DNA from 4 places in the Streptomyces venezuelae genome. Region 1 is predicted to be linked to each of the others. Evidence: riboswitches for the same ligand, from Rfam matches in the RefSeq annotation. Region 1 holds a riboswitch; each other region holds the start of a gene.

Region 1 (7,622 bases):
GCCCGCGCCCTGATGGCCGCCTACCGCCTCCCGGAGGACGGCACGCGCGCGTGCGACGCGGCCGACCTCGCCCTCACCGTCCTCGGCAGCGGCGAGTCCTCCCGGCTCTACAACCGGCTCGTCCGCAGGGACCGCACCGCGGTCGCCGCCGGATTCGGCCTGCTGCGTCTCGCCGGGGCGCCCTCGCTCGGCTGGCTGGACGTGAAGACGTCGGGCGACGTCGAGGTCCCCGTCATCGAGGCCGCCGTCGACGAGGAGCTGGCCCGCTTCGCCGCGGAGGGCCCCACCCCGGAGGAGATGGAGCGCGCCCAGGCACAGCTGGAGCGCGAGTGGCTCGACCGGCTCGGCACGGTCGCGGGCCGAGCCGACGAACTGTGCCGGTACGCGGTCCTGTTCGGCGACCCGCAGCTTGCCCTGACGGCCGTACAGCGCGTCCTCGACATCACCGCGGAGGAGGTCCAGGAGGTCGCCGCGGCCCGCCTGCGCCCCGACAACCGCGCGGTGCTCGTGTACGAGCCCGTGGAAGGCGCCGACGAGGGTGCCGAGGAAGAACAGGAGGCGGCGAAGTGACCGAGGCCGCGACGATGCAGTTCCACCCCCAGCCCCAGGCCGGCACGGCGAAGCCGTGGGCCTTCCCGGCCCCCGAGCGCGGCACGCTGCCCAACGGCCTGACCGTCCTGCGCTGCAACCGCCCCGGCCAGCAGGTCGTCGCCGTCGAGGTGCACCTCGAAGCGCCCCTGGACGCCGAACCGGAGGGCCTGGACGGCGTCGCCACCATCATGGCGCGGGCCTTCAACGAGGGCACCGACAAGCACTCCGCGGAGGAGTTCGCCGCCGAGCTCGACCGCTGCGGCGCGACCCTCGACGCGCACGCCGACCACCCGGGCGTGCGGGTCTCCCTCGAGGTGCCGGTCTCCCGCCTCCCGAAGGCGCTCGGCCTGCTCGCCGACGCCCTGCGGGCCCCCGCCTTCGAGGACAGCGAGATCGAGCGCCTCGTGCGCAACCGCCTGGACGAGATCCCGCACGAGGCCGCCAACCCGGCCCGCCGCGCCGCCAAGGAGCTCTCCCGGCAGCTGTTCCCGCCGACGTCGCGCATGTCACGGCCACGCCAGGGCACCGAGGAGACGGTCGCCGCCATCGACTCGGCGGCGGTGCGCGCCTTCTACGAGAAGTTCGTCCGCCCCGCCACGGCCACGCTCGTCGTCGTCGGCGACCTCGAGGGCACCGACCTGGACGCCGTCCTCGCGGACACCGTGGGCGCCTGGACCGGCTCCGCAGGAGAGCCGCGCCCGGTGCCGCCGGTGACCGCCGACGACCGCGGCCGCATCGTCATCGTGGACCGCCCCGGAGCGGTCCAGACGCAGCTGCTGATCGGCCGGGTCGGCGCCGACCGGCACGACCGCGTCTGGCCGGCCCAGGTCCTCGGCACGTACTGCCTGGGCGGCACCCTCACCTCGCGCCTGGACCGGGTCCTGCGCGAGGAGAAGGGATACACCTACGGTGTACGGGCGTTCAGCCAGGTCCTGCGCTCCGCCCCGGACGGGACGGGCGCCGCGATGCTCGCCATCAGCGGCTCCGTGGACACCCCGAACACGGGCCCGGCGCTGGACGACCTCTGGAAGGTGCTGCGCACCCTCGCCGCCGAGGGGCTCACCGACGCCGAGCGCGACGTGGCCGTGCAGAACCTGGTGGGCGTGGCCCCTCTCAAGTACGAGATGGCGGCCTCCGTCGCGGCGACGCTCGCCGACCAGGTCGAGCAGAACCTGCCGGACGACTTCCAGGCGCAGCTGTACCGGCAGCTGGCCGCCACGGGCACCGTGGAGGCCACCGCGGCGGTCGTGAACGCCTTCCCGGTCGACCGTCTGGTGACGGTCCTCGTCGGGGACGCCGCGCAGATCGAGGAGCCCGTCAGGGCGCTCGGGATCGGTGAAGTCAGCGTGGTCACCGGCTGAGCGGCGGACAGCTGACAGGACCCCGGTGGACCGTTTCGGCCGCCGGGGTCCTCATATGTCCGGATTCATATGCTGGTTGCCTGTCTGCCGTGTGGCGTGCGCTACAAAAGTCGCGTTCTGTTTGTCGATTGAAAGGCGATCCGCTTAGCGTCGACCCGGCTGTCCGTCGCGCAGTACGCCGCATCCGCGGCACCGGGCAGTCATCGCCGAGTCCCCGTACGGCGCGAGCCAGGGGAGCCGGGGACCCACATGTCCCCTGGGGTGAATCGGGAACCTTGCCGCGAGGCGAGGGACTCGTAGGAGACCTTCCTGCTCCGAACCCGTCAGCTAACCCGGTAGGCGAGAGGGAAGGAAAGGAACACCCGCCACATGGCGTTCACCCGTGCCACCGGGAAGCACCGTCGTCCGAGCCGCATGACGCGGACCACCGCGAACGTCGCGGGTGTCGCGGCGCTCACCACCACCGGTGTCATCGGAGGCCTCGCCGGCCCCGCGCTCGCCGCCGCCGACGAAGCGGCCGTGGAGCACACCGGTCTCACCCAGGCGATATCCGTCGGCGACTCGCTCGCCGAGAGCATCGACGCGCAGGCCGCCGCTCAGCGCCAGGCCGCCGACGACGCCGCGGCCGCCAAGAAGGCGGAAGAGGCGGCCAAGAAGAAGGCCGCCGAGGAGAAGCGCAAGGCCGAGGCCGAGGCCAAGGCGAAGGCCAAGAAGGAGCGCGAGGCGAAGGAGCGCGCCGCCCGCGAGGCCGAGCGCAAGCGCCTGAACACCTACGTCTCCCCGATCTCCGGCTCGTACGTCTCCACCGGCTACCAGACCGGCGGCGCCATGTGGTCCTCCGGCAGCCACACCGGGGTCGACTTCCACGCCGCCTCCGGCACCTCGGTCCACGCGGTCGGCTCCGGCACCGTCGTCGAGGCCGGCTGGGGCGGTGCCTACGGCAACAACGTGGTCATCAAGATGAACGACGGCACGTACACCCAGTACGGCCACATGTCGTCCCTCAGCGTCACCGTCGGCCAGACGGTCACCCCGGGCCAGCAGATCGGCCTCTCCGGCTCCACGGGCAACTCCAGCGGCCCGCACCTCCACTTCGAGGCCCGCACCGGCGCGGACTACGGCTCGGACATCGACCCGGTCTCGTACCTGCGCTCGCACGGCGTCAACGTCTGACCGACGCGGCCCACGCAGAACCGCACCGAAAGCCCCGGCTCCCCGTGAGCCGGGGCTTTCGCCGTTCACGGCCGCCATGTGCAGGGCCACCGCGGTCTTGGCCAAAAGATATCCATGAATTCAGGGCCGCCGTCGGAAATTCCGGTGCCTGCAATAGAGTCACGGAACGAGCGTCGGTCGACCGCGTTGCGCGGGGATCAAAAGCGGAGGTCCGGTCATGCGCGTTCCCGCGCACTCTGTATGCACGGCCATTCGGGACGACATAGTCGCCGGTGTGTACGCAAGGGGCGGAAAGCTCACCGAGGAACTCCTCGCGCGTCGCTACGGAGTCTCCCGCGTCCCCGTGCGCGAGGCCCTGCGCACTCTGGAGGCCGAGGGCTTCGTCGTGACCCGCAGACACGCGGGCGCGTGCGTCGCCGAGCCGACGGAGCAGGAGGCCGCGGACCTCCTGGAGGTCAGGACGCTGCTCGAACCGCTCGCCGCGGCCCGCGCCGCGCAGCGCCGCACGGACGCCCACCTGAAAGTCCTGCGGGGACTCGTCAGGCTGGGCCAGGAGCGCGCCAGGAGCGGCCTGGGGGAGGATCTGCGCTCCCTGGGCGGCTGGTTCCACGAGACGCTCGCCCAGGCGTCCGGCAGCCCCGGCCTCACGGCGCTGCTCACCCCGCTCCGGCACAAGATTGCCTGGATGTACGTCGTGGAGCGCTCGGCGGCGCCGGGCGAGTCCTGGTCCGAGCATGCGGCGATCGTCGACGCGGTCGCCCGCGGGGACGCGCAGCGGGCGAGGACGCTGACGGCGGCGCACGTCGAACGGACGCGCGCGTCCCACCGACTCCGTCCCGCGCACGGGAGCGGCCGTGTGAGGGATCCGCAACATCCCGTAAACACGATGAGTCTCCACAATTAACGGAGGCGCCGTATAAAAGAATATCCGGATACCTGGGTATCCGGTGATGCGCGTGAAAGATTCGGCTCAGTCACGCGCACATATACGTCGACTCATACGTCGATGGGGTCACCCGGAATTCCGGGTGACCCCATCGACGTAATGCGAGGAACGTGTCCTAGACCGTCTCCGGAAGCTCCTCGAGCCCCTCGGCGACCAGCTTCGCCAGACGGTCGAGGGCGGCGTCGGCACCCTCGGCGTCGGAGGCGAGCACGATCTCTTCGCCGCCCTGGGCGCCCAGGCCGAGCACCGCGAGCATCGAAGCGGCGTTGACCGGGTTGCCGTCGGCCTTGGCGATCGTCACGGGGACGCCGGCGGCCGTGGCCGCGCGGACGAAGATGGAGGCGGGTCGGGCGTGAAGGCCCTCGGCCCAGCCGACGTTGACGCGGCGCTCAGCCATGTGTTGCTGCCCTTCCAGGTGTCTCACACTTGTCTAGACCAGTGTCTCATGCCGTCGCGGGTGCTCTGCCGGGCAGAGGTCCCGGGCCGGGCCGTCCTTCGACCCGTCCTAGCCTGCCCCGGCCCGAGCGGCCGCGCGACCCGTACCCTGGCCCCATGCAGACCCCGTCGGATCAGCAGGATCGGCACGACTACCCGTCGCACTGGGAAGCCGATGTGGTGCTGCGCGACGGAGGCACCGCCCGCATCAGGCCCATCACGGCCGAGGACGCGGACCGCCTGGTCAGCTTCTACGAACAGGTCTCGGACGAGTCGAAGTACTACCGTTTCTTCGCGCCCTACCCACGGCTGTCCGCCAAGGACGTGCACCGCTTCACCCACCACGACCAGGTGGACCGGGTGGGACTCGCGGCCACCGTCGGCGGTGAGTTCATCGCCACCGTGCGCTACGACCGCATCGACGAACGCGGCATGGCCGCCAGCGCGCCCGCCGACGAGGCCGAGGTCGCCTTCCTCGTGCAGGACGCCCACCAGGGCAGGGGTGTCGCCTCCACGCTCCTCGAACACATCGCAGCCGTCGCCAGGGAACGCGGCATCCGCCGCTTCGCCGCCGAGGTGCTGCCCGCGAACACCAAGATGATCAAGGTCTTCACGGACGCGGGCTATCAGCAGAAGCGCAGCTTCGAGGACGGCGTCGTACGCCTGGAGTTCGACCTGGAGCCCACCGACCGCTCGCTCGCCGTGCAGCGCGCCCGCGAACAGCGCGCCGAGGGACGGTCCGTGCAGCGGCTCCTCACCCCGGGGTCGGTCGCGGTGATCGGGGTGGGCCGGGTGCCTGGCGGGGTGGGCCGCAGCGTCCTGAACAACCTCCAGGAGTCCGGTTACACCGGGCGTCTGTACGCGGTGAACAGTGCCTTCGTAGAGGACGATCGGGAGGGTGCGGACATCGACGGGGTGCCCGCGCACCGCTCCGTGGCCGACATCGAGGAGCCGGTCGACCTCGCGGTGATCTCCGTGCCCGCCGACCGCGTCCCGCAGGCCGTCGCCGAGTGCGGGGAGCGCGGAGTGCGCGGCCTCGTGGTGCTGTCCGCCGGATACGCGGAGAGCGGCGTCGAGGGGCGCGAGCGGCAGCGCGAACTCGTACGCCAGGCCCGGTCCTACGGCATGCGCATCATCGGCCCGAACGCCTTCGGTGTCATCAACACCTCTCCGGAGACACGGCTCAACGCCTCGCTCGCCCCGCAGTCCCCCGCGCGGGGCCGCATCGGCCTGTTCACCCAGTCCGGCGCCATCGGCATCGCCCTGCTCTCGGGACTGCACCGCCGGGGCGCGGGCCTCTCCACCTTCGTCGGCTCCGGCAACCGCGCGGACGTGTCCGGCAACGACCTCCTCCAGTACTGGTTCGAGGACCCCGACACCGACGTCACGCTGATGTACCTGGAGACGATCGGCAACCCGCGCAAGTTCACCCGCCTCGCACGCCGTTCGGCGACCACCAAGCCGCTGGTCGTCGTCCAGGGCGCCCGGCACAGCGGTATCGCGCCGACCGGCCACGCCGTCCAGGCGACCCGGCTGCCGCACGCCACGGTCTCGGCACTGCTGCGCCAGGCGGGCGTCATCCGCGTCGACACCGTCACCGAGATGGTCGACGCGGGACTCCTGCTCGCGGGCCAGCCGCTGCCGTCCGGTCCCCGCGTGGCCATCCTCGGGAACTCCGAGTCCCTCGGCCTCCTCACGTACGACGCGTGCGTCGCCGACGGGCTGCGGCCGCAGCGGCCCCGCGACCTCACGACCGGGGCCACTCCCGCCGACTTCCGCACCGCGCTCACCGAGGCCCTGTCGGGCGACGGCTGCGACGCGGTGATCGTCAACGCGATCCCCTGGGTGGGGGAGGATGGCGCCACGACCGATCCCGAGACGCTCGCCACGGAGCTGCGCGCGGCGGCGGCCGGCTGCCCGGCGAAGCCGGTGGCCGTCGTGCACGTCGAGCTCGGCGGTCTCGCCGAGGCACTCGCCGCGGCGACCAGTACGGGTCCCGACGCGCCCGCTCCGCCCACCGGCAGGGAGCCGGAGGCACCGGCCGCCGGGGAGCCGCCGGCTCCGGAAACCCAGTCCCCCCAGGCGCCCGCCCCCGACCAGTACCGCATCCCCGCCTACCCCGCCGCCGAGCGCGCCGTCCGCGCCCTCTCCGAAGCCGTCAAGTACGCGCAGTGGCGCCGCGAGGCCGCCGAGCCCGGCCGGGTCCACGAGTACGACGACATCGACGAGCACGGCGCGGCGGCACGCATCGAGGAACTGCTCGCCGCGGACGGCGACCCGCGCGGGCTCACCCTCGCCCCGGCCGACGCCCACGAGCTGCTCGGGCGGTACGGCATCCACGTACGGCCAGCACTTCCCGCGCCCGGCCCCGACGCGGCGGCGGACGCCGCGCGGACCATCGGCTACCCCGTGGCCCTGAAGACCACGGCCCCGCACCTGCGCCACCGCGCCGACCTCGGCGGCGTGCGCCTCGACCTCACCGACGAGGAGCAACTGCGGCGGGCGTACCAGGAGCTGACGGACGCGTTCGGCAAACCCGCCGAGCTGCGGCCCGTCGTGCAGGGCATGGTGCCGCGCGGGGTCGACACCGTGGTCCGCGCGGTCATCGATCCGGCGGCCGGAGCGGTGCTCTCCTTCGGCCTCGCGGGCGCGGCGTCCGAGCTGCTCGGCGACACCGCCCACCGCCTCGTCCCGGTCACCGACCGCGAGGCGGGCTCGCTGATCCGGTCCATCAGGACCGCGCCGCTCCTGTTCGGCTGGCGCGGTTCGGCGCCCGTCGACACCCCTGCCCTCGAAGAACTCCTCCAGCGGGTCTCCCGGCTCGTCGACGACCACCCGGAGGTGGTCGGCGTCTCCCTGGAACCCGTCGTCGTCGCCCAGCGCGGCCTCTCCGTGCTGGACGCCTCCGTGCGGCTCGCGCCCCCGCCCGCCCGCGACGACCTGGGCCCGCGGACCCTTCCCGGCTACTGAGGCGCCCGTGGGGCACCGTGCGCCCCGCGCCGGGCCGTAGGATGGACGGCATGGCAAAGACCGGTACGACGACCCAGGGGCTGCGCGCGGCGATCGAGCGCAGCGGCTACTACCCGGCCCTCGTGGCCGAGGCGGTGGAGGCCGCG
Region 2 (7,622 bases), 5.9 Mb from region 1:
GCGGCTCGTTCAGCGCGATGACGGCGATCTACGACACGATGCGGTTCGTCAGCTGTGACGTGGAGACGATCTGCCTGGGGCAGGCCGCTTCCGCCGCCGCCGTCCTGCTCGCCGCAGGCACGCCCGGCAAGCGGTTCGCGCTGCCCGGCGCGCGCGTCCTGATCCATCAGCCCGCCATGGCCGAGCCGATCAGAGGGCAGGCCACGGACCTGGCGATCCAGGCCGACGAACTCCTGCGCACACGGCGGCTGTTGGAGGAGATGCTCGCCCGTCACACGGGGCGGAGCGCGGAGCGGATCGCCGCGGACATCGAGCGGGACAAGATCCTCGATGCCCCCGCGGCCCTGGAGTACGGCCTCGTGGACCGGATCATTCCGAGCCGCAAGACGTCGCTCGCCGCCCGCGGTCCGAGGTGACCCCGCCGATGCTGCCGCCCGAACTCCCGCCGCTGCCCGCGCTGACCCGGGCCGAGGCCGAGCTGATCGACCGCTATCTCGAAGTCGTCGACCTGCTCGGGCGGATCAACCCGTCCCGCGTCGAGCACACCTACGGTGGGCTGCGCGCCGCCCAGGCCCTGGTCGGCCGGGCGAGCGCCCTGCGCGACGCGCTCGCCGTGATGCACCAGCGGGGCGAGAGTGAAGTGCACGCGCCGACGCTCGCTCAGGCACTGCGCGTCCTCGACGGGGAGCGGCGGGCCGGAAGAGTCACCGTGCCGCCCCGGAACGGCGACTGAGACACCGTCGGCCAACTGTGTCCTTCGACACGTCGACGTCCGGGGCGACTTCGAAACGGACCAGTCGGGCTACCACGGACGGCGTACGAATACGTCGTTTCTCGCGGGGGTGAAAGTTGCGTTCCGCGAGTACAGCACCGGCGGAATTGCGCATTCCGCCGCTGGTCGAGAGGTCGTCGGACCACGTCCTCGGGGGTCGATTTCGGCAGTGTCCACCTGAACAGGCCAGTCGTGAGGAGCCTCACAAAAGGCCGTTTCGGCTCGGTTTTTCGACCCATCTCGGGTCAAGATCCCTTCCGACGACAAGCCCCCGCCACAGCGGCGGGGCGGTCCGGGCGGACGCCGAGTCCTGCCGCCACCCGGATGACCGGTCGACATCTGTGCAACGGCAGGAGTGGAGGACCCAGGTACGACGGGCCCGTCCGGGAAGTCCGGACGACGCCCTTGGGGTGAAGCCGCAGAGCACCACGCGGCCGGGCATCTTCGCCTGCCCGAACCCGACAGGTCATCTTTCACAGGCGGCTGACGAAGGGTTGCGCATGACCGCGCTGAATCATGTTCCGTCGCTGCTCACCAGGACCGGTGCCGCATCGGTCCTCACGCTCGCCGTCGTAGGCGGCACCGTCGTGGCCCCCGGGCTCACGTCGGAGGCCGAGGCAGCCACACACGGGACGAAGGCGCTCAAGATCGCGGCGTCCAAGAAGGGCTCCCCGTACGGCTACGGCTCGGCGGGACCCAACCGGTTCGACTGCTCGGGGCTGACGCTCTACTCGTTCAAGAAGACGGGCAAGAAGCTCCCGCGCACCGCCGCCGCGCAGTACAACAAGACCAAGCACATCTCCAAGTCCAGCCGGACCCGTGGCGACCTGGTGTTCTTCCACTCCGGTCGGAACGTCTACCACGTCGGTATCTACGCGGGTAACAACCGCATCTGGCACGCTCCCAAGAGGGGCACCGTGGTGCGTCTGGAGAAGATCTGGTCCAAGAGCGTCTGGTACGGCAGGGTCCGCTGACCCACCGCCGCCGGTCCGGCACCCTCCACACACCACCAGGCAACGGTGCGTGGAGGGTGCCGGCGGGGATACCCGTACGGGATGTCCGACGACTGCGCCGGTACCGCCCGCAATGAGACGCCGTCGCTGTTCCAGCAGCGGGCCAAGCCGCTCATCGTGCGGGTCTCGTCCCGGCTCGCCGCGGTCGGCCTGGGCGTGCTGGTCCTGACGCTCGCCGGTTCGGTGCTGCTCGTCGTCGATGTGACGTCGGGTCGGGCCGAGGGCATCCTCGTGGGCGCGGGGACGCTGCCGATGTGCGTCGGGCTCTGGGGCGTACCGCCACGGCTCGCGCGGCGCCCCCTGGCGCGTGTCGAGGCGGCGCTCGCCGAGGAGCCGGACATCGGGCTTTCGGGAGATGCCAGGCCCTCAGGGGTCCCGAGGGGGAGCCCCTCGCCCGTTGCGCCGGGAGCGGTGCAGGTAGGGCGACGAGCCCTTGTGCCGAGGGGCCCCCTGGTCAGTGGGCGGCGTCGCGAGGGGTGCGCCGGACGGGTGCGCGCCAGGGCAACGCGATCCACACGGTCTTGCCCCCCTCGTCGGTGGGGCTGACCGAGAGCCTGCCGCCGGCCTCGGCGGCCAGCCAGCGAATGATCACCATGCCGCGGCCGTTGTCCTGCTGGACCGCCGCGGGGAGACGTCTGGGGTAGCGCGGATGGCTGTCGGTGACGCCGATCCGCAGATGTTCGTCACGGTCGAGTTCGACGTCGACCGTGAAGGTGGGCGACTGTCCCAGGGTGTGCTGCACTGCGTTCGTGGCGAGTTCGGAGACGATCAGCCTGATCGTGTCGGCCACCTCCGCGTCGCCGGGCAGGCCCCATTCCGCGAGCACGCGCGAGACGTATTTCCGGGCGGCGGGGACCGAGGCAGGATCGCTCGGCAGGGTGACGGAGGCTTCCTGGTGGTCTGCCATGGCGGCGCTGTCCCTTTCCCACCGGGACCGGTCTCCGACCCGCGGCGGATGACTCGAGGACAGTCCCGGACTGGTGCTTCGCGCCAGCCTGCCACTCCTTGGCCGGTCACGGGTGGCGATCCACCGAGATGTGCATATATCTGTCGCTCGAAGCGGTGAACTCTGCTACGGCAGACCGTATTTGGGCGGGAGAGCGGTACTTCCTCTAATCTCGCCTACTGCCCTGCCCCGTCGCCGGGAAATCCGGCGGCTCCGTCCGAAAGGAGACGGGCATGCAGTACGGCCCCGCGGTGCGCCGCCGTCAGCTCGGTGCCGAACTCCGCGCGCTGCGTGTGCACGCGGGACTCACGAGCAGCCAGGCCGCCGCCAGGGCCGGTTGGCACCAGTCCAAGGTGAGCCGGATCGAGACGGGCCGCAGTGGCGTGAAGGCCGCCGACGTGCGGCTGCTCCTCGATGTGTACCAGGTGCGGGACCCGCGCCTCAGCGAACTGCTCATAGCGTTCACCGGCGCCGACGACCCGGGCGCGGGACGCCACCACTGGTGGAAGGCGTACCGCGATCTGCTGCCCGCCACCTACCGCGACTTCATCAACCTGGAGTCGCAGGCGAGTTGGATGCGCACGCTGGAGACGACGGTGGTACCGGGCCTGCTGCAGACGCCCGCGTACGCGCGTGCGGTCACCCGGGCGGCACTCGGCGGGGTGCCGGAGAAGCAGGTCGACGCGTTGGTCGAGGTCCGTCTCGCCCGCCAGGACGTGCTGCGCGCGGATCCGCCGCTGCGCCTGCACGTCGTCATGGACGAGGCGGTGCTGCGGCGACCGGTGGGCGGGGCGGAGGTTTTCGCCGAACAGTTGAATTGGCTACGACAAGCACCTCTTCTGCCCCACGTCGACCTGCAGGTGCTGCCGTTCGCCGCGGGTGAGCATGTAGGTCTGATCGGTTCTTTCGTTATTTTTTCATTTCCGGACATTGCTGATCTGGATGTGGTTGTTCTCGACCATTTGACGAGTAGCCTCTACCTCGAACGGAAAGAAGACCTCCAGGCCTACTCGGAGGCCTACTTGTCCCTTCAAGCACAAGCGCTCTCACCCGAGGACTCAACGGAATTCATCGCCGGGCTATGCGACGGCGCGTAAGGAGGCACCATGACCGCACTGCCTCGGTACGTACCTTCCAGCACGACACTCCAAGGTGCGCGGTGGCAGCGCAGCAGTTTCAGCAACGGAATGAACAACTGCGTCGAGGCCGCCACCCTCGACTCGGGTCCGCTGTCCGGCCTGTGCGCCGTGCGTGACTCGAAGAACATCGCAGGGCCGGCCCTGCTCGTCTCCCCCGGCCCCTGGGAGTCGTTCCTCAACAGCCTCCGGTAGGTGGTTCCCGGCCCCCGGCGGGGCCCGGCACACTATCGGTGCGCACTGCGGCTGATCACCCGTACGGCACCGGCGATCTGCGCGTCGGTGAGGTCCGCGCGGGCGGTCAGCCGCAACCGCGAGATGCCGTCGGGCACCGATGGCGGCCTGAAGCACCCCACGGCGAGGCCGGCGGCCCGGCAGTCGGCCGCCCAGCGGACGGCCCGCTCGGGCGACGGCGCGCGCACGGAGACGACGGCGGCGTCGGGACGTACCGCCGAAAGCCCCTCGGCCGTGAGCCGCCGGTGCAGCTCGGCCGCGACCTCGCGGGCACGCACCGCGCGTGCGGGCTCGCGGCGCAGCAGGCGCAGGGCGGCCAGCGCGGCCCCGGCAGCGGCGGGCGCGAGACCCGTGTCGAAGATGAAGGTGCGGGCCGCGTTCACCAGGTGCTCGATGACACCGGCGGGGCCGAGCACGGCGCCGCCCTGGCTGCCGAGGGACTTGGACAGCGTGAGCGTGGCCACCACGTCGTCCGCGCCCGCGAGCCCCACGGCGTGCGGCGCACCCCGGCCGCCGTCGCCGAGCACGCCGAGACCGTGGGCGTCGTCGACGATCAGCCCCGCGCCGAACTCCCGGCACACCACGGCCTGTTCGGCGAGGGGCGCCATGTCGCCGTCCACCGAGAACACCGAGTCGGACACGAGGACGGCGGGTCCTGTGCCGTGGGCGTCCAGCGTCTTGCGCACGGCTTCGGGGTCGGCGTGCGGCACCACATGCGTCGTCCCACGCGCGAGCCGGCACCCGTCGATCAGGGACGCGTGATTGCCCGCGTCGGAGACGATCAGCGAACCGTGCGGGGCGAGCGCGGTGACGGCGGCGAGGTTCGCCGCGTAGCCGGAGGAGAAGACGAGGGCCGCCTCGAAGCCGCAGAACGCGGCGAGCTCACGCTCCAGTTCGGCGTGCAGCTCCGTGGAGCCGGTGACGAGCCGCGATCCGGTCGCTCCGCCGCCCCACCGCCGGGCCGCGACGGCCGCGCCCTCGACGACCTCGGGGTGCCGGGTCAGGCCGAGGTAGTCGTTGCCCGCCAGATCGAGGAGCCCTTCGGGGTCCGCCGAGCGCGGGCGCAGGGTGCGGACGAGTCCGGCCTCCGCGCGCAGCCGCGCCTGCTCGTCGAGCCAGCCGAACGCCGCGGAGGACGCGCCCGTCAGAGGGTGCCTGTTTGTAGACATTGCACAGACCTTAGTCGTCGGACCACCTGGCCAGGGTGTGGCGATACCCACACCTCAAACCGTTTCTGTTGTGCGAACTCTCCTTGGCCGGGGAGGCTGCCGTACGTAAGGATCAGCGCCATGGACCTGCTGAACACGCTGGTGGACAAGGGGCTTCGGCGCGAGCTGCCGACCCGTGAAGAGGCGCTGGCCGTACTGGCCACCTCCGACGACGATCTCCTGGACGTAGTGGCCGCAGCCGGGAAGGTGCGGCGGCACTGGTTCGGGCGACGGGTGAAACTCAACTATCTGGTCAACCTCAAGTCGGGCCTGTGCCCGGAGGACTGTTCGTACTGTTCGCAGCGCCTCGGCTCCAAGGCCGAGATCCTCAAGTACACGTGGCTGAAGCCCGAGGAGGCCTCGCAGGCCGCGGCGGCCGGGGTCGCGGGCGGCGCGAAGCGGGTGTGCCTGGTCGCGAGCGGGCGCGGCCCGACCGACCGCGACGTGGACCGGGTGGCGAAGACCATCGCCGCGGTGAAGGAGCAGAACGAGGGGGTCGAGGTCTGTGCCTGCCTCGGTCTCCTCTCGGACGGGCAGGCGGAGCGTCTGCGGGGTGCGGGCGCGGACGCGTACAACCACAACCTCAACACGTCGGAAGCGACGTATGCGGACATCACCAAGACGCACACCTACGCCGACCGCGTCGACACCGTCCAGAAGGCGCATGCGGCGGGCCTGTCCGCCTGCTCGGGCCTGATCGCCGGCATGGGCGAGAAGGACGAGGACCTAGTCGACGTCGTCTTCTCGCTGCGCGAACTCGACGCGGACTCGGTACCGGTCAACTTCCTGATCCCCTTCGAGGGCACGCCGCTGGCCAAGGAGTGGAACCTCACGCCGCAGCGCTGTCTGCGCATCCTGGCGATGGCCCGCTTCGTCTGCCCGGACGTCGAGGTGCGCATCGCCGGTGGCCGCGAGGTGCATCTGCGCTCCCTGCAGCCGCTCGCCCTGAACATCGCCAACTCGATCTTCCTGGGCGACTACCTGACCAGTGAGGGTCAGGCGGGCAAGGACGACCTGGCGATGATCGCGGACGCCGGCTTCGAGGTCGAGGGCACGGACCAGGTGACGCTGCCGCGGCACCGCGTCGACGCGGCGGCCGGCTGTGGTGCGCACGAGGGCGGTGCCTGCGGTTCGCACGAGGGCGGCGGGTGCGGGCCCTGCGGGTCGGACGAGCCTGCCGCCGAGCCGGTGGACGAACCCATGGCCGAGCCCGTGGCGGATTCCAACGAGGCGCGCACGGACCTGGTGGCGGTACGCCGCCGGGGCGCGGGAACGGATCTGGCGCCCAATGCCTGACCTCTCCACCGCGGATCTGCTCGCACTCGACCGGCAGCACGTCTGGCACCCCTACGGACCGATGCCGGGCCGCCAGGAACCCCTGGTCGTCGAGTCGGCGAGCGGCGTCCGGCTGCGCCTCGCGGGCAGTGGCACCGAACTGGTCGACGGGATGTCGTCCTGGTGGTCGGCGATCCACGGCTACAACCACCCGGTCCTCAACGAGGCGGTGCGCGGTCAGCTGGACCGCATGAGCCACGTCATGTTCGGCGGGCTCACGCACGAACCCGCCGTCTCCCTCGCGAAGCGTCTCGTCGACATGACGCCCGACGGTCTGGAGCACGTCTTCCTCTCCGACTCCGGGTCGGTCTCGGTCGAGGTCGCCGTCAAGATGTGCCTGCAGCACTGGCGCTCGCTCGGCCGCCCGGAGAAGCAGCGGATGCTGACGTGGCGGGGCGGCTACCACGGTGACACCTGGCAGCCGATGGCCGTGTGCGATCCCAAGGGCGGCATGCACGAGCTGTGGCAGGGCGTGCTGCCGCAACAGGTGTTCGCGGACGCGCCGCCGAGCGGGTTCGACGCGTACGAGGAGTCGTACGCCGAGCACCTCCACGAGCTCATGGGGCGGCACGCAGGCGAACTCGCCGGAGTGATCGTCGAGCCGGTGGTACAGGGCGCCGGCGGCATGCGCTTCCACTCCCCCGGCTACCTCCGCGCGCTGCGGGAGGCGTGCGACGCCCATGACGTGCTGCTGGTCTTCGACGAGATCGCGACGGGCTTCGGCCGTACGGGCGCGCTGTTCGCCGCCGACCACGCGGGGGTCACGCCCGATGTGATGTGCGTGGGCAAGGCACTGACCGGCGGTTATCTGTCGATGGCCGCGACGCTGTGCACGTCCCGGGTGGCCGACGGCATCTCGCGTGGCGAGGTGCCGGTTCTGGCGCACGGTCCGACGTTCATGGGCAATCCGCTGGCGGCCGCGGTGGCCGGTGCCTCGATCGACCTGCTGCTCGGTCAGGACTGGCACACCGAGGTCAA
Region 3 (7,622 bases), 1.3 Mb from region 1:
GGCACACGGGGGACAGAGGCGTCCTTCCGTGCGCCAATCGGGAGGTCGACGATGTTGTTCACCGGGGCCCGCCCCTTTCGCCCACTCGGCTCACTGCTGCCGAGAATCGTCGGCCTCGGCCCACCCCCCTCGCTCCCGCACCTCCCCGCGCTGACGGCCCTGCTCCCGCTCCCCGCGCTCCCGTCGAAGATGGCCGGTCTGTCCGTGGCCCTTCTGAAGGCGACAGCCCTGGAGGTGGCGATCCTCGCCGGTCACCTCCTCCTCTATCCCTCCGGCATCGCCCAGGAACGTCGGGTGACACCCGTCCTGCCGCCCCCGGGCGCGCCCCGCCTCCCGTCGGACGACAGGCCTCCGGTTCTGCTGCTTCACGGCTTCATCGACAACCGCTCCGTGTTCGTGCTGCTCCGCCGCGCCCTGTCCCAGCAGGGCGGGCGCCGCGTCGAGTCCCTCAACTACTCCCCGCTGACCTGCGACGTCAGGGGCGCCGCCGAACTGCTCGGCCGCCACATCGAGGAACTCTGCGAGCGCACGGGACACGCCCGGGTCGACGTCGTCGGTCACAGTCTCGGCGGGCTGATCGCCCGCTACTACGCGCAGCGACAGGGCGGCGACGCCCGCATCCGCACCCTGGTCACGCTCGGCACGCCGCACGCGGGCACCCGCGTGGTGCCGCTCGCGAACGCGCACCCCATCGTCCGGCAGATGCGTCCGGGCTCCGATGTCATCGAGGAGCTCAAGGAACCGGCGCCGGACTGCCGCACTCAGTTCGTGAGTTTCTGGAGCGATCTCGACCAGATCATGGACCCCCTGGAGACGGCCTGCGTGGACCACCCCGACCTGACCGCGCAGAACGTCCGCGTCACCGGCATCGGCCACCTCGCGCTGCCGGTGCACCCCGCAGTCGCGAACGGAATACGCCAGGCACTCGACCTGGCGAACCCGGGGGCCGATGCCCAGAGCGCACCGGGCGGACTGACGGTCGCCTGACCGCCGCCAACTATCGAACGGATCTCGAACGCAAAGCCAAGGTCGTGTTCTCAGACCGCCGAAAGGCGGCCGAATGCCCGTTTCCTGCGAGCACGAAACCTGGGGAAGATTGTCGCGCCCGTATACCGCCGGGTACAGTCGCCGCACTGCTCTGCCCCTGCTGCCGAGGCGAAAGAGAAGTTGGTGAACGACCGTCACCCGTCGGGGAGCTCAATGCCCCCGTCCTCGGCACCCGGCGCCGACTACGCGCACTACGCGACGTACGACGAACAGAGTGCCCAGCACAACGGCTACGGCCACGACACCTATTCCACCGGAAGTTTCGACACCGGCAGCCTCGCCACCGGCAGTTTCGACACCGGAACGTTCGCGGTCGACCCCCTCTTCGGCGACATGCCGGACAACGGGCACGACACGGGCCAGTGGGCGACCACGACGAGCCCGCAGCAGACGGCCACTTACGACGCGTACGCCGAGCAGTACTACGCGGCCACCTACGACGGCAGCTACGACACCGCCTCGATGTGGTCGACCGGCGGTCATCAGCAGGTCGCAGGCATCCCCGCCCAGCAGGGCCCGGACTCCACGGGCCAGTGGGACACGACCGCCTGGCACGAGGACCCGCAGAACGGCCCCCAGACCGGCCAGTGGGACACGCAGACCTTCGACACGGGTGCGTACGACGCGACGGCGTGGAACGCCGCCGACGACACCCCCGAGTCACACCAGGCGCACGACGCCACCGACTTGCTCGGCTCGCCCGTCCCGCACGACGCGTCCCACACGTACGACACCGAGGGCGACGCGGCGTACGAACCCGCGGACACCGAGTCGGCCGACTCCCCCAGCCCCGCGCCCCGTTCCTCCCGCGGAAGGAACGCCGGACCCGCGGCGGGCGGCCGCTCCAGGACCCGTCGCCGTACCCCTGCCAAGCGTTCCGCGCTCTTCACCATCGCGGTTCCCTCGGCCTGCGTGATGGGGGTCGCCGGAGTGGCGGCCGCGTCCGTCGGGAACTTCGGCGGGGACGACACGCAGGACTCGACGACGACGGCATCGGCTCCCGACGCCACGTCCGTGCAGCCCTCCGCCGCCAACAGCAAGCTGGACACGCAGCTGGCGAACCTCTCCGCGGACGCGGGCGACTTCGCGGACCGCGCCAGCCGCACGCAGGAGCGCATCGACCTCAAGGCCGAGAAGGCAGCCGCCGAGAAGAAGGCGGCCGCGGAAGCCGCGCGCAAGGAGCGGCTGCGCCCCAAGTTCGCCCTGCCGGTGAAACAGCACGGCCTCAGCGCGCAGTTCGGCCAGGCGGGCGTCAACTGGATGTCGGCGCACTCCGGAATCGACTTCCCGGTGTCGTACGGCACCGAGGTCCTCGCCGCGACCGACGGCACCGTGACGACCAAGTGGAACAGCGCCTACGGCAACATGGCGATCGTCACCGCGAAGGACGGTACGGAGACGTGGTACTGCCACCTCTCCACGCACAAGATCTCCAGCGGTCCCGTGAAGGCGGGCGAGACCATCGCCTTCTCCGGGAACTCCGGCAACTCCACGGGCCCGCACCTGCACTTCGAGGTGCGGCCCGCAGGCGGCTCGGCGATCGACCCGCTGCCGTGGCTCCGCAGCCACGGCCTCGACCCGACGTAACGTAACTCCGGCCGCCGGCCTGCGTCTCAGAGCCTGTCTGTGAACCCCCGCCCGCGCCCCGACGCACGGCACGCGCTCCCCCAAGCTCTCGGCTGCGTCGAGCAGGGGGACCCCCATGCCGCACGGCGTCCCAGGACAGGTGGCTCCGCCACATGACCTGGGACGCCGCACACCGATCGCACGCACCGACCGCCGCTGCGTCCTCGCTCAGCGCGGACGGCGGGGGTTCACAGACAGGCTCTTACAGCTTCTCCACCGGTGCGTACCGCAGCAGGAGGCGCTTCGGCTTGGGCTCGCCGAAGTCCACCGTCGCCTCGGCGTTCGCACCCGTCCCCTTCACGCCGACCACGGTCCCGAGGCCGAACTGGTCGTGCGTGACACGGTCACCGACGGCGAGCGACACGACCGGCTTCTCCGACGCGCGGCGCGTCGCGAAGCCCTGTGCGCCGCCGGTCCGCGACCGCGACGAGGACAGCGACGAAGCGATGCCCGCGGCGGGCCCGGACGCGGCCGGCGCGCCGACCGAACCGGTCCGCTTCCAGTCCAGGTGCGTGTCCGGGATCTCCTCGAGGAAGCGCGACGGCGGGTTGTACGACGGCGTGCCCCAGGCGCTGCGCATGGACGACCGCGTCAAATAGAGCCGTTCACGCGCGCGGGTGATGCCCACGTACGCGAGACGACGCTCCTCCTCCAGCTCCTTGACCTGCCCGAGGGAGCGCATGTGCGGAAAGACGCCGTCCTCCATGCCGGTCAGGAACACGACGGGGAACTCCAGGCCCTTGGCGGTGTGCAGGGTCATCAGCGTGATGACTCCGGAGCCGTCGTCCTCCTCGTCGGGGATCTGGTCGGAGTCTGCGACCAGGGCGACGCGCTCCAGGAAGTCCGAGAGCGTGCCGGCCGGAGCGGCGCCTTCACCGGCGTCGCCTCCCTCGCCCTCGCCTGCGTCCGCCCCGCCCTGCGTGGTGTCCGCGGCCTGATTGTTGTCCTGCTCGAACTCCAGGGCCACGGCGGCGAGCTCCTGGAGGTTCTCGATGCGGGTCTCGTCCTGCGGGTCGGTCGAGGCCTGCAGCTCGGCCAGGTAGCCGGTCCGTTCGAGCACGGCCTCCAGGACGACTGCCGGGCCCGCGCCCGACTCGACGACGGTCCGCAGCTCCTCCATGAGCGTGTTGAAACGCTTGACGGCGTTGGTGGAGCGGGCCGCCATTCCGTACGCCTCGTCGACGCGGCGGAGCGCCTGCGGGAAGGAGATCTTCTCGCGCTGCGCCAGCGCGTCGATCATGGCTTCGGCACGGTCGCCGATGCCGCGCTTCGGTACGTTGAGGATGCGGCGCAGCGGGACCGCGTCCTCGGGGTTGGCGAGAACGCGCAGGTAGGCCAGCACATCGCGGACCTCCTTGCGCTCGTAGAAGCGGACGCCGCCGACCACCTTGTAGGGCAGGCCGACGCGGATGAAGATCTCTTCGAAAACACGGGACTGGGCGTTCGTCCGGTAGAAGATCGCCACGTCGCCGGCCTTCGCGTCGCCCGCGTCGGTGAGGCGGTCGATCTCGTCGGCGACGAACTGCGCCTCGTCGTGCTCGGTGTCGGCGACGTATCCGGTGATGCGTGCGCCCTCGCCCTGGTTGGTCCACAGGTTCTTGGGGCGGCGGCTCTCGTTCCGCTCGATGACCGCGTTGGCGGCGGTCAGGATCGTCTGGGTGGAGCGGTAGTTCTGCTCCAGGAGGATCGTCGTCGCGTCCGTGTAGTCCTCTTCGAACTGGAGGATGTTGCGGATCGTGGCGCCGCGGAAGGCGTAGATGGACTGGTCGGCGTCGCCCACCACGCACAGCTCCGCGGGGTCGTCACCCTCGCCGCCGGAGGGCCCGACCAGCTCGCGCACCAGCGCGTACTGCGCGTGGTTCGTGTCCTGGTACTCATCGACCATCACGTGCCGGAAACGGCGCCTGTAGTGCTCGGCGACGTCCGGGAAGGCACGCAGCAGGTGGACCGTCGTCATGATCAGGTCGTCAAAGTCCAGCGCGTTCGCCTCGCGGAGGCGCGACTGGTACATGGCATAGGCCTGGGCGAGGGTCTTCTCGAAGCCATCAGCGGCCTGACCTGCGAAGTCCTCTTCGTCGATCAGCTCGTTCTTCAGGTTCGAGATCTTGGCGCTGAACGACTTCGGCGGGAACTTCTTCGGGTCGAGGTCCAGATCACGGCAGACCAGGGCCATGAGGCGCTTGGAGTCGGCGGCGTCGTAGATCGAGAAGGAGGACGTGAAGCCCAGCTTCTTGTACTCACGGCGGAGGATGCGGACACAGGCGCTGTGGAAGGTCGACACCCACATGGCGTTCGCCCGGGGACCCACGAGCTGCTCGACGCGCTCCTTCATCTCGCCCGCGGCCTTGTTCGTGAAGGTGATCGCGAGGATCTGGCCGGGGTGCACGCCGCGCTCGGCCAGCAGGTACGCGATGCGGTGGGTCAGCACGCGGGTCTTGCCGGATCCGGCACCGGCGACGATGAGCAGCGGGGAGCCCGCGTGCACGACGGCCGCGCGCTGGTTCTCGTTCAGCCCGTCGAGGAGCGTCGCCGGGTCGATGACCGGGCGGGCGGCGCCGTCGCGGTAGTGCGTGTCCCGGGTCATGGGCGCGTCGAACTTCCCGTCGAACAGGTCGTCCGGAATGGGCTCCGGAGCGCTGTCCTCGGGCGGCGGCGGGGGCGCTTCGTCCGCGGCCCGGGAGGGCTGCAGGTCCGCCAGGAAGCTGTCATCAAAGAGGCTGCTCATCGCCTCCCGAGTCTAGGCGGCCCCACTGACAACCCGCTGCGGGTTCCGGACAGACCGGTCCACGTCACACGACGCGCCGGTCCACGCCACAGGACACGCCGGGCCGGGTCACGCCCTGCCCGCGGACGATCACACTCCGACAAGACCGCCCGCGCGCCGCACACGCCCGCGAGAGATAACGAAAATGTATCGGGCATATCGAACATCAACCTTCACAGGCACCACACGAGTTGGCTAGCGTGCCCGGCGGGCCACTCGTCCCCCCACCGGCGAACCCCGCCGGGAACGGGCGGCCTCCGCCGAGTCCGACGTGTTCGGAGCCGGGGACCCACCGAGAACTTGGGGTGAATCGGTCCCGTACTTCGTACGGGACCGTAGGGCAGCCTTCCGAACCATCCGCCCGAACCCGACAGCTAACCCGGTAGGCGGTCTACGGAAGGAGTCGCCTCCTTGGCGTCGCACCGCAAGCCGCGGGACCGGGCAGCCGGCATTCGTACGGCCCCCGCCATCGGCATCACGACGGCAGCCCTCACCTCCGTCGCCCTCCTGTCGCAGAGCGCACAGGCCGCGCCCTCGGCGCCCACCAGGCCCAGCCTCGAAGAGGTGCAGAAGAAGGTCGACGAGCTCTACCAGCAGGCGGGGGTCGCCACCCAGAAGTACAACTCGGCCAAGGAGCGCACCGAGAAGCAGCGCAAGAAGGTCGACCGGCTCCTCGACGACGTGGCGCGGCGCACGGACAAGCTGAACGACGCACGCCAGGAGCTGGGCTCGTTCGCCGCCGCGCAGTACCGCACCGGCGCCGTCTCCGAGACGGCCACGATGATGCTCGCGAACGACCCGCAGGGTTACTTCGACCAGAACCACCTGGCGGACCGGCTCACCACGCGCCAGAAGAAGGCGGTCGACGCCTACCAGGCGGAGCAGGCGTCGGCGACGAAGCAGCGCACGAAGGCCGCGAAGAGCCTGGAGACGCTGACCGACTCCCGGGACGAGCTCAGGACGAGCAAGAAGACCGTCCAGAAGAAGCTGGGGGACGCGCGCGAGCTCCTCTCGAAGCTGACCGCCGAGGAGAAGGCGCGGCTCGCGGAGATCGAGCGGAAGAAGAAGCAGGAGGCCAAGCGCAAGGCGGAGAAGCTGGCGCGCGAGCAGGCCGCCGAGGCGGAGCGCAAGCGCAAGGCGGAGGAGGCGGCCCAGCGGGAGAAGGAGCGGGAGGGAGGCCAGGGCACCGGTTCGGACTCCGGCACCGGCTCAGGTTCCGGTTCCGATTCCGGTTCGGGCTCCGGAAGCTCGGACGGCGGCTACGCCACCAAGGCCGCGAAGGTCATCGCCTTCGCGGAGGCCCAGATCGGCAAGCCGTACGTCTGGGGCGCCACCGGCCCCGACTCCTACGACTGCTCCGGCCTCACGCAGGACGCGTGGAAGGCGGCGGGGATCTCGCTGCCGCGCACCACGTGGGACCAGGTGAAGGTCGGCACGACGGTGAAGACCGCCGACGCTGAACCGGGTGACCTGGTGTTCTTCTACGACGACATCAGCCACGTGGGGATCTACATCGGCGACGGCAAGATGATCCACGCCCCGAAGCCGGGCGCGAACGTCCGCGTCGAGTCGATCTACTACATGCCGATCCACAGCGTGGTCCGCCCCGCCTGACGCGGCGGCGCCCGTTCCACGCGCGCGTGGCCCGTATCCGGGAGGGATACGGGCCACGCGCGCGTAGAGGCCGAAAACTCAGGGTCGGATCGGGGCCGCCCCAGGACCGGCTCAGGGCCGACTCAGGACCGGCTCGGCCCCTCAGGTCCGCCCCCGGCCCGCTCAGGTCCAGAGCACAGCGATGAAGATGTTCGCCGTGGTCAGCAGGCCGACCGCCCCGAACATGCCCTTGTCGACCTTCTCCTCGTCGCGCTTCACGTAGACCAGCGCGAGGATCACGATCAGCACGGCCAGCTTGACGCCGATCTTGACGTTGTTGACCGTGTGGTCGTCCGCCTGGTTGAGGCCCACCAGGGCCACACCGGTGACGAGCATGGTCAGCGCGCCGTGCAGCATCGCGGGGCTGAAACGCGCGGTGCCCTGGCCCATCTGCTTCATCTGGGTCAGGAAACCGCCCAGGAGCGAGGCGATGCCGATGATGTGCAGGCCGACGAAGAGATGGATGAGTACGTCCATGAGGCCGGAGCCTAGCCGGGCCCTCCGCCGCACCCGGCAGGCGCCCCTGTAGCAC
Region 4 (7,622 bases), 2.4 Mb from region 1:
ACCCAGAGGTCGCAGGTTCAAATCCTGTCCCCGCTACTGAAGGCCAGAGGCCGGGAAGCATCAGCTTCCCGGCCTCTGGTGTTTCCCCGGCCCTCGGATGGCTTTTCCGTTCGTCACCCGGTCGGCCCACGCCGACTCGCACCCTCCCGCCGCTGCGGGAACCCTGAATGCAGCGCGGTGATGGGCGCGGAGTCGGCGGGAGACGAGCGGTGGGGCAGCGAGGAGGACCCGACGACAGGGGGGCCAGGGGAGCCAAGGGGGCCACCGGGCCCGAGCGGGCGTTCGTCCGCGTCCTGCCGCTCCTGCTGCTCGTCGTCGGCGTCGTGTACGACGCGTCGACCCCGTCGGAGTTCACCGCGGCCCCCCTCTTCACCGCCGCCCCGCTGATCGCCGCCCCCTTCTACTCGCGGCTCAACACCGTCCTGACCGGCGTCGCCGCCACGGTCGCCGTCCTCTTCCTGCACTACGGCGGCACCGTCAGCAGTCAGGTCGAGGCCGTCACCGAAGTGGTCACCGTGGTGACCGTCGCCGCGCTCGCGATCGTCATCAACCGCGTCGTGCGCCGCAGCAACGACCGGCTCGCCATCGCCCGCTCCATCTCCGAGGCGACCCAGCGCGCCGTGCTGCCCGAACCGGATCCGCGGATCGGCGGGCTCGACTTCGCGGCGCGGTACGAGGCGGCGCAGGCGGACGCGTTCATCGGGGGCGATCTGTACGCGGTGCAGGACACCCCGCACGGCGTACGGCTCATCGTCGGCGACGTGCGCGGCAAGGGCATGGGCGCGGTCGCCGCCGTCGCCGTCGTCATCGGCGCCTTCCGGGAGGCCGCCGAGCAGGAGGCCACCCTGGAGGCGGTCGCGCAGCGCCTGGAGCGGGCGCTCGCGCGCGAGGGCACGCGGCGCGACGGGCTCGACGCGTTCGAAGGGTTCACCACCGCGGTCCTCGCCGAGATCCGGCACGGCGAGGGCGTCGTACGGCTCGTCAATCGCGGGCACCCGCCGCCGCTGCTGCTGTGCGGCGACGGGCGGCTCTGCGTCCTGTCGGCGAGCGAACCCGCGCTGCCGCTCGGCATGGGCGACCTCGGGGCGTGGCCGGACCGCGTGGACGAGACGGAACTGCCGCCCGGCGCGCTGCTGCTCTTCTACACGGACGGCCTGTCGGAGGCGCGCAACGCGGCGGGGGAGTTCTACGATCCCGCGACCCGGCTCGGCGGGCGGATCTTCCCGGGGCGCGGCGGCCCGCACGCACTCCTCGCCGCCCTGGCGGGGGAGGTGCGGCGGCACACCGGGGGCGGCATGACGGACGACATGGCGCTGCTCGCGGTGCGGCGCCCCACCGCCGGGGAAGCGGCCGAAGCGGACGGCGGATCCGACGTGACGGCCGGTGACTGAAGTGCATCCCTCCGCATAACAACTGACGCTCTGTCAAGGGAATGTGGAGTTCCGGTGTTTAAGGATGTCGGGTCAACTCGCCCCGTTCCGCCCCTCCGTGTCCCGGTACGTACAGCCGGTGAGCGTTAACGATCAACCGGAACGGCTTGGAATACCGACCCGCTGTCTATTAACGTTCGATAACGCAGCGCGGTCGTCCCAGCCGTCACTAGAGGCGGCTCCGTGCGCACGCGCCTAATCCCGCAAGGGAGCCGGGGAACCACCAACATGGGGTGAATCGAGCCCCTGCGCATCCGTGCATTCGTGCACCCGTGCCAGGTGTTCGTAGGAGACCTTCCTGCTCCGAACCCGTCAGCTAACCCGGTAGGCGAGAAGGAAGGAAAGGAGTGCGCCCCAGTGGCGTCCAACCGGCCTGCCCCCCAAGCCGTCTACGTTCCGAATGACGACGACTTCGGTTCGTACGACGAGGGCTCCTTCGAAGAGTGGAACCCCACCGAGGAGTCCGTCCGTCCCGTCCGCGGCAGGCACCGTGTGCACAAGAAGGGCGGCGGCGGGCTCGCCCGCAGCTCCACCGTGCTCGGCGTGGGCGTCATCGCCGCCGTGGGCGCCGGTGGCATCGCCACCGCGCAGGACGGCAAGCCGCCGGTCTCCATATCGATGCCCGACCTGGGCGCGGTCACCGACTCGCTGCCCGAGGCCGAGTCCCTGCCGGGTGTCGGCTCGCTGATGTCCGACGACGCCGCCGCGGACACCGCCGTCGCCGCCGCGGCCCCCCTCACCGCCGCCGGTGTCAGCACCGCCGACGCCGAGCAGGGCACCACCCACGCCGGTGAGGCCCTGCGCGCCCGCATCATGCAGCAGGCCGAGAACCAGCAGAACCAGGCGGACACCGCCGTGCGGACGGCGGCCGAGGACGCCGCCGTCAAGAAGGCCGCGGAGGAAGCGGCCGCGCAGCAGCGGGCCGCCGAGAAGCGGGCGGACGCCAAGGCCGCCGCAAAGAAGAAGAAGGAGGAGGAGGCCCGGAAGGCGAAGGCCGAGGCCGCGCGCCTGGCCAAGCTCGCCAAGAGCTACGTCATCCCCACCTCCTCGTACACCCTCACCTCGCACTTCGGCGACGCCGGCTCCATGTGGTCCTCGGGCCACCACACCGGCCTGGACTTCGCGGCGCCCACGGGCACCCCTCTGAAGGCCGTGCACACCGGCACCGTGAAGGAGGCCGGCTGGGCGGGCGCGTACGGCTACCGCACCGTGCTCGAACTCGAGGACGGCACGGAGGTCTGGTACTGCCACCAGTCCTCGCTCAACGTCAGCGCGGGCCAGAAGGTCTCCACGGGTGACGTCATCGGCCGCGTCGGCGCGACCGGCAACGTCACGGGTCCGCACCTCCACATGGAGGTCCACACGCCGGGCGGCACGGGGATCGACCCGCTCGGATGGCTGCAGAGCAAGGGCCTCAACCCCTGACCCCGCGCGGTCGGCCTGCCGGGCGGCCGACTGCATGGGGCTTGCACGGAATTCCGTTTCCACTGGGGGCGTTGAGGAGCACATGACTTCTCTTCGCCCTCTCGGCTCCTCCGACCTCGAGGTCTTCCCGCTCTCCCTCGGCGGCAACGTCTTCGGCTGGACCGCGGACCGTGCGGCGTCCTTCGCCGTCCTCGACGCCTACACCGCGGCAGGCGGCAACTTCATCGACACCGCCGACGCGTACTCGGCCTGGGTCGACGGCAACAAGGGCGGCGAGTCCGAGACCCTCATCGGCGAGTGGCTCGCCGAGCGCGGCAACCGCTCCGACGTCGTCGTGGCCACGAAGGTCGGCTCCCACCCCGAGTACAAGGGCCTGTCCGCCGCCACCATCAAGGGCGCGGCCGACGCGTCCCTGCGGCGACTCGGCACGGACCACATCGACCTCTACTACACGCACTTCGACGACACGTCGGTGCCCGTGGAGGAGATCATCGGCGCGCTCGACGAGCTGGTGCGGGTCGGCAAGGTGCGTGCCATCGCCGCCTCCAACATCTCCCCCGAGCGGCTCCAGGAGTCCCTCGACGTCTCCGACCGCGAGGGCCTCGCGCGGTACGTCGCGCTGCAGCCGCACTACAACCTCGTCTCCCGCGACACCTACGAGGGCCCCCTCCAGGAAGTCGCCTCGCGCTCCGGCCTCGCGGCCGTCCCCTACTTCGGGCTCGCGGCGGGCTACCTCACCGGCAAGTACCGGGCGGGCGCACGCGTGGAGAGCGCGCGTAGCTCGCGCGTCGAGGCGTACGTGGGGACGGAGCGGGGCGACCGTGTCCTCGCCGCCCTCGACGAGATCGCGCAGGCGCACGGCGCACAGGTCCCGACCGTGGCGCTCGCCTGGCTCGCGGCACAGCCCACCGTGGCGGCGCCGATCGCCTCCGCGCGGACGGTGGAGCAGCTGCCGGCGCTGCTCGCGGTGGCGGACCTCGAACTGACGGAGGCGGAGATCGCGGCGCTGAACGCGGCGTCCGCGTAACGGCGTGCCCCCTAGGGGCGGTAGGGGTTGTACGTCGTCGGGTAGCCGTGGGCCGGGTGGGGCCGCGGGGGCCAGCCGTACACCCCTGGTGTCCCCGGGGGTGCCCCGTACATCCCGTAGGGCGGCATGGGGGGCATGACCGGGGCCGTCGCCTGTGCCGCGTACGCGAGGGCGGGGCGGGCCGGTTCGCGGCGCTCCCACAGCTTCTCGAGGAGTTCCCGCTCGCGTACGACGAAGTCGGCACCGGCCCGTCCGCGGCGGCCCCGGTTGCGCAGGAACGCGAGGGACGTCGCGTACATCTGGTACTCCGCGACCGTGCGGGCCGCGGGCTTTCCCCAGGTGTACGCGGCGTAGTCGCGGGCCAGTGAGCGGGCGCGCATCGAGCCGAGCGCGAACGGTTCGGGCGGGGTGAGCCAGCCCGCCGCCGCGTACACGGGCAACACGTCGCGGATCATGCGGAGCTCGCGCTGGCGGGTCCAGATGGCCAGCCAGGTCAGCAGGCCGAACGCCGGGAGCATGACCAGGGCGTACACGGTGAAGAACCCGAACTGCCCGAAGACGGCGGAGCCGTTCCACAGGGCGTGCATGCCCATCGCGAGGAGCAGCCCGGTGAGTGGGAGCAGCACGCGGCGCACGACCTGCCGTTCGGCCGAGAGCGCGGCGATGCCGAAGCCGATGCCGGTCAGGACCGTGAAGAGCGGGTGGGCGAACGGCGACATGACGACGCGCACGAAGAAGGTCGCGGCGGTCACGGAGGCGAGGCCGCTCTCACGGCTGAGCTGGTCGGTGACGAAGGCGTTGCCCAGATAGAGGATGTTCTCGGTGAACGCGAATCCGGTCGCGGTCACCCCGGCTATGACGACGCCGTCGACGATGCCGGTGAAGTCGCGTCTGCGGAAGAGGAAGACGAGGAGCACGGCGGCGGCCTTCGCGCTCTCCTCGACGACCGGGGCGACGACGGTCGCGCCGATGTTGTCCGCGCCGCTGGGGTCGGCGGTCGCGGTGGCTATCCAGCGGATCGCGAAGCTGTTCGCCACGATCGCGACGAGAGCGGCGGCGCAGGCGCCCCAGGAGAAGGAGAAGATCAGGTTCCGCCAGGGGCCCGGTGCCACGCGGTCCAGCCAGCGGAACGCGGCGACGAGGAGCGGTACCGGCACGGTCGCCAGGCCGAGCCCGACGAGGAAGCCCTCGGTGCCGGTCTGCTCCCTGACCAGGGCCAGGATCACCAGGCCGGAGAGTGCGAGGAGGGTGACGAGCGCGGCGACGCGTATCGCTCGCCGCTGCCACCAGCGGACACGGAGGAGCTCCCTCGGGGCGGGCGCCTCGGGGGGTATCGGATACGGGGAACCGGTGGCCACGTGGTCGACCCTAACGAGGGATGGGGGTGGCCGCGACGGTGCCTCGGTCCTGTGCCTCAGTCCTGGGCGGCCGCCGTGGGCGCCGCGGTCGTCCGGCCGACGCGTCGGAACAGCAGGTCGTGGACGACGTGGCCCTTGTCCAGGCCCTGGCCCTCGAAGCGGGTGCGGGGGCGGAAGGCGGGGCGCGGCGCGTATCCGCCGTCGGGCTGCGTGTTCTCGAAGTCGGGGTGCGCGGTGAGCACCTCGAGCATCTGCTCGGCGTACGGCTCCCAGTCGGTCGCGCAGTGCAGCAGCGCGCCGGGCTTGAGGGAGGGTGCGGCGAGGCTGAGGAACTCGGGCTGGATGAGGCGACGCTTGTGGTGGCGGGCCTTGGGCCAGGGATCCGGGAAGTAGACGCGCAGTCCGTCCAGGCACTGGGGCGGCAGCATCTCCCGCAGCAGGATGATGGCGTCCCCGTTGGCGACGCGGACGTTGTCGAGGCCCTTGCGCTCGGCGAGGCCGAGGAGGTTGCCCTGGCCCGGGGTGTGCACGTCGACGGCGAGGATGCCGGTGTCCGGGTCGGCCGCGGCCATCTCGGCGGTGGCCTCACCCATGCCGAAGCCGATCTCCAGGACGACGGGCAGGTCGGGGCGCGGCCCCCGCTCGTCGCCGAACAGCTCGGCGAGGTCGAGGGTGCGGAGCCCGTCGATGTCCAGCCCCCACGTGGGCCAGAGGCGCCGCAGGGCGTCCCCCTGGCTGGTGGTCACCCGGCTCCGCCGGGGCTGGAAACTACGGATCCGCCGCTCATGATGCGACCCGGCGGGATCGGGCGAGGGCCCCCCGGGAAACCGAGGAGCCGCGGTGACCCGCCCCTTGGACCCTGCGGAAGCGTCGGGAGCGTCGGCGTTACGAGATGAGTCAGACACAGTGCCCCAATTTTACGCACCGCCCCACTGGACATCGGCCGTGAGAAGGACTGGGCCAGGGCCGCGGGGAACTGCGCGAGCAACCCGGGCGGACCCGCAGCCGGACGGAGGGACAAGTGGACCCCGGGTCACCCCGGGACCGGCCCCCCGGAGAAGGGGGGGGGACTCAGTCGCCCTCCGCCACCCGCAACGCGGAAACCGCCCGACGGGCCACTTCCCTGCCGATCGGCAGAGACGCCGTCGCAGCCGGCGAGGGAGCGTTCAGGACGTGCACCGCCCGCGCCCCCTCACGTATGAGGAAGTCGTCGACCAGCGTCCCGTCCCGCAGCACCGCCTGCGCCCGCACCCCCGCAGGCGCGGCCACAAGATCATCGGCCCGAACCGCGGGCAGCAGCCTCCGCACCGCCTCGGTGAACGCGGACTTGGACGCGGACCGCCGCAGCTCCCCCGCCCCGTACCGCCAGTGCCGCCGCGCCATGTGCCAGGACCCGGGCCAGCCGAGCGTCCCGGCGAGCTCGCGGGGCCGGACGACCGACCACCCGTATCCCTCCCGCGCCAGCGCGGGCACCGCGTTCGGCCCCACGTGGACGCCGCCGTCGATGCCCCGTGTGAGGTGGACGCCGAGGAAGGGGAACGCCGGATCGGGCACGGGATAGACGAGGCCCCGCACCAGCTCGGGCCTGGCCAGCTCGAAGTACTCCCCCCGGAACGGCACGATCCGCATTCCGGGGTCGTCCCCCGTGAGCCGCGCGATCCCGTCGCAGTGGAGCCCCGCGCAGTTCACGAGGACCTTGCCGCGCACGACGGACCCGTCGGCCGTGCGGACGGCGACGCCCCGGTCGGCCCGGCGGTCGATCCGGACGACCTCGCCCCGCGCGCCGTACCGGATCTCCGCCCCGGACGCTTCGGCGAGCCGCGCGGCCACCGCGCCGTAGTCACATGTCCCGGTCGTGCCGACATGGATCGCGGCGAGTCCGCGGACCTCCGGTTCGTACTCGGTGATCTGCGCGGGCCCCAGCTCGCGCACCGGAATGCCGTTCTCCCTGCCGCGCTGCACGAGCGCGTGCAGGCGCGGCAGCTCGTCCCGCTCGGTGGCGACGATGAGCTTGCCGGTGACCTCGTGCGCGACGCCGTACTCCGCGCAGAACTTGACCATCTCGGCGGCGCCACGGACCGCGTACCGCGCCTTGAGGGAGCCGGGGCGGTAGTAGATCCCGCTGTGGATCACACCGCTGTTGCGGCCCGTCTGGTGCCGTGCGGGCCCCGTCTCCTTCTCGAGCACCGTGACCCGCGTGCCGGGAGTGGTGCGCGTGAGGGCATACGCCGTCGCGAGCCCGACGATCCCCCCGCCGATCACCAGCACGTCGCAGTCGTACGCGACCTTCTTCACCGCGCCTCACCTCCCACCACAGATACTGCCCTGCGCCACTGACAACGCCGCCAAACCTCGGACGCCGGTTCGAGCACGACCGTGTGG

The links. A riboswitch is a leader RNA that binds a small molecule or an ion and turns the genes downstream of it on or off. The one in region 1 is predicted to bind cyclic di-AMP.
Region 2: linked by a shared signal. The riboswitch ahead of DEJ47_RS01530 (C40 family peptidase) and the one ahead of DEJ47_RS28900 (M23 family metallopeptidase) in region 1 are both predicted to bind cyclic di-AMP.
Region 3: linked by a shared signal. The riboswitch ahead of DEJ47_RS23085 (C40 family peptidase) and the one ahead of DEJ47_RS28900 (M23 family metallopeptidase) in region 1 are both predicted to bind cyclic di-AMP.
Region 4: linked by a shared signal. The riboswitch ahead of DEJ47_RS18055 (M23 family metallopeptidase) and the one ahead of DEJ47_RS28900 (M23 family metallopeptidase) in region 1 are both predicted to bind cyclic di-AMP.

The regions. Positions count from the first base shown of each region.
Region 1 covers NZ_CP029193.1:6,269,952-6,277,573, forward strand. Annotated here, with positions in the region: gene DEJ47_RS28890 (M16 family metallopeptidase) at 1-570, shown strand, start outside; gene DEJ47_RS28895 (M16 family metallopeptidase) at 567-1,952, shown strand; cyclic di-AMP (ydaO/yuaA leader) riboswitch at 2,147-2,309, shown strand; gene DEJ47_RS28900 (M23 family metallopeptidase) at 2,322-3,125, shown strand; gene DEJ47_RS28905 (GntR family transcriptional regulator) at 3,343-4,029, shown strand; gene DEJ47_RS28910 (HPr family phosphocarrier protein) at 4,187-4,468, opposite strand; gene DEJ47_RS28920 (bifunctional GNAT family N-acetyltransferase/acetate--CoA ligase family protein) at 4,624-7,476, shown strand; gene DEJ47_RS28925 (DUF5998 family protein) at 7,527-7,622, shown strand, end outside.
Region 2 covers NZ_CP029193.1:342,169-349,790, forward strand. Annotated here, with positions in the region: gene DEJ47_RS01520 (ATP-dependent Clp protease proteolytic subunit) at 1-416, shown strand, start outside; gene DEJ47_RS01525 (hypothetical protein) at 425-733, shown strand; cyclic di-AMP (ydaO/yuaA leader) riboswitch at 1,093-1,269, shown strand; gene DEJ47_RS01530 (C40 family peptidase) at 1,273-1,746, shown strand; gene DEJ47_RS37570 (DUF6328 family protein) at 1,828-2,331, shown strand; gene DEJ47_RS01540 (ATP-binding protein) at 2,240-2,692, opposite strand; gene DEJ47_RS01545 (helix-turn-helix domain-containing protein) at 2,965-3,828, shown strand; gene DEJ47_RS01550 (DUF397 domain-containing protein) at 3,838-4,062, shown strand; gene DEJ47_RS01555 (8-amino-7-oxononanoate synthase) at 4,095-5,270, opposite strand; gene bioB (biotin synthase BioB) at 5,391-6,605, shown strand; gene DEJ47_RS01565 (adenosylmethionine--8-amino-7-oxononanoate transaminase) at 6,598-7,622, shown strand, end outside.
Region 3 covers NZ_CP029193.1:4,952,724-4,960,345, reverse strand. Annotated here, with positions in the region: gene DEJ47_RS23100 (lipase family alpha/beta hydrolase) at 190-987, shown strand; gene DEJ47_RS23095 (M23 family metallopeptidase) at 1,201-2,634, shown strand; gene pcrA (DNA helicase PcrA) at 2,876-5,398, opposite strand; cyclic di-AMP (ydaO/yuaA leader) riboswitch at 5,686-5,842, shown strand; gene DEJ47_RS23085 (C40 family peptidase) at 5,849-7,051, shown strand; gene DEJ47_RS23080 (hypothetical protein) at 7,214-7,567, opposite strand.
Region 4 covers NZ_CP029193.1:3,911,166-3,918,787, reverse strand. Annotated here, with positions in the region: tRNA gene DEJ47_RS18065 (tRNA-Met) at 1-36, shown strand, start outside; gene DEJ47_RS18060 (PP2C family protein-serine/threonine phosphatase) at 210-1,391, shown strand; cyclic di-AMP (ydaO/yuaA leader) riboswitch at 1,613-1,776, shown strand; gene DEJ47_RS18055 (M23 family metallopeptidase) at 1,788-2,855, shown strand; gene DEJ47_RS18050 (aldo/keto reductase) at 2,938-3,882, shown strand; gene DEJ47_RS18045 (PrsW family intramembrane metalloprotease) at 3,894-5,240, opposite strand; gene trmB (tRNA (guanosine(46)-N7)-methyltransferase TrmB) at 5,297-6,145, opposite strand; gene lhgO (L-2-hydroxyglutarate oxidase) at 6,312-7,535, opposite strand.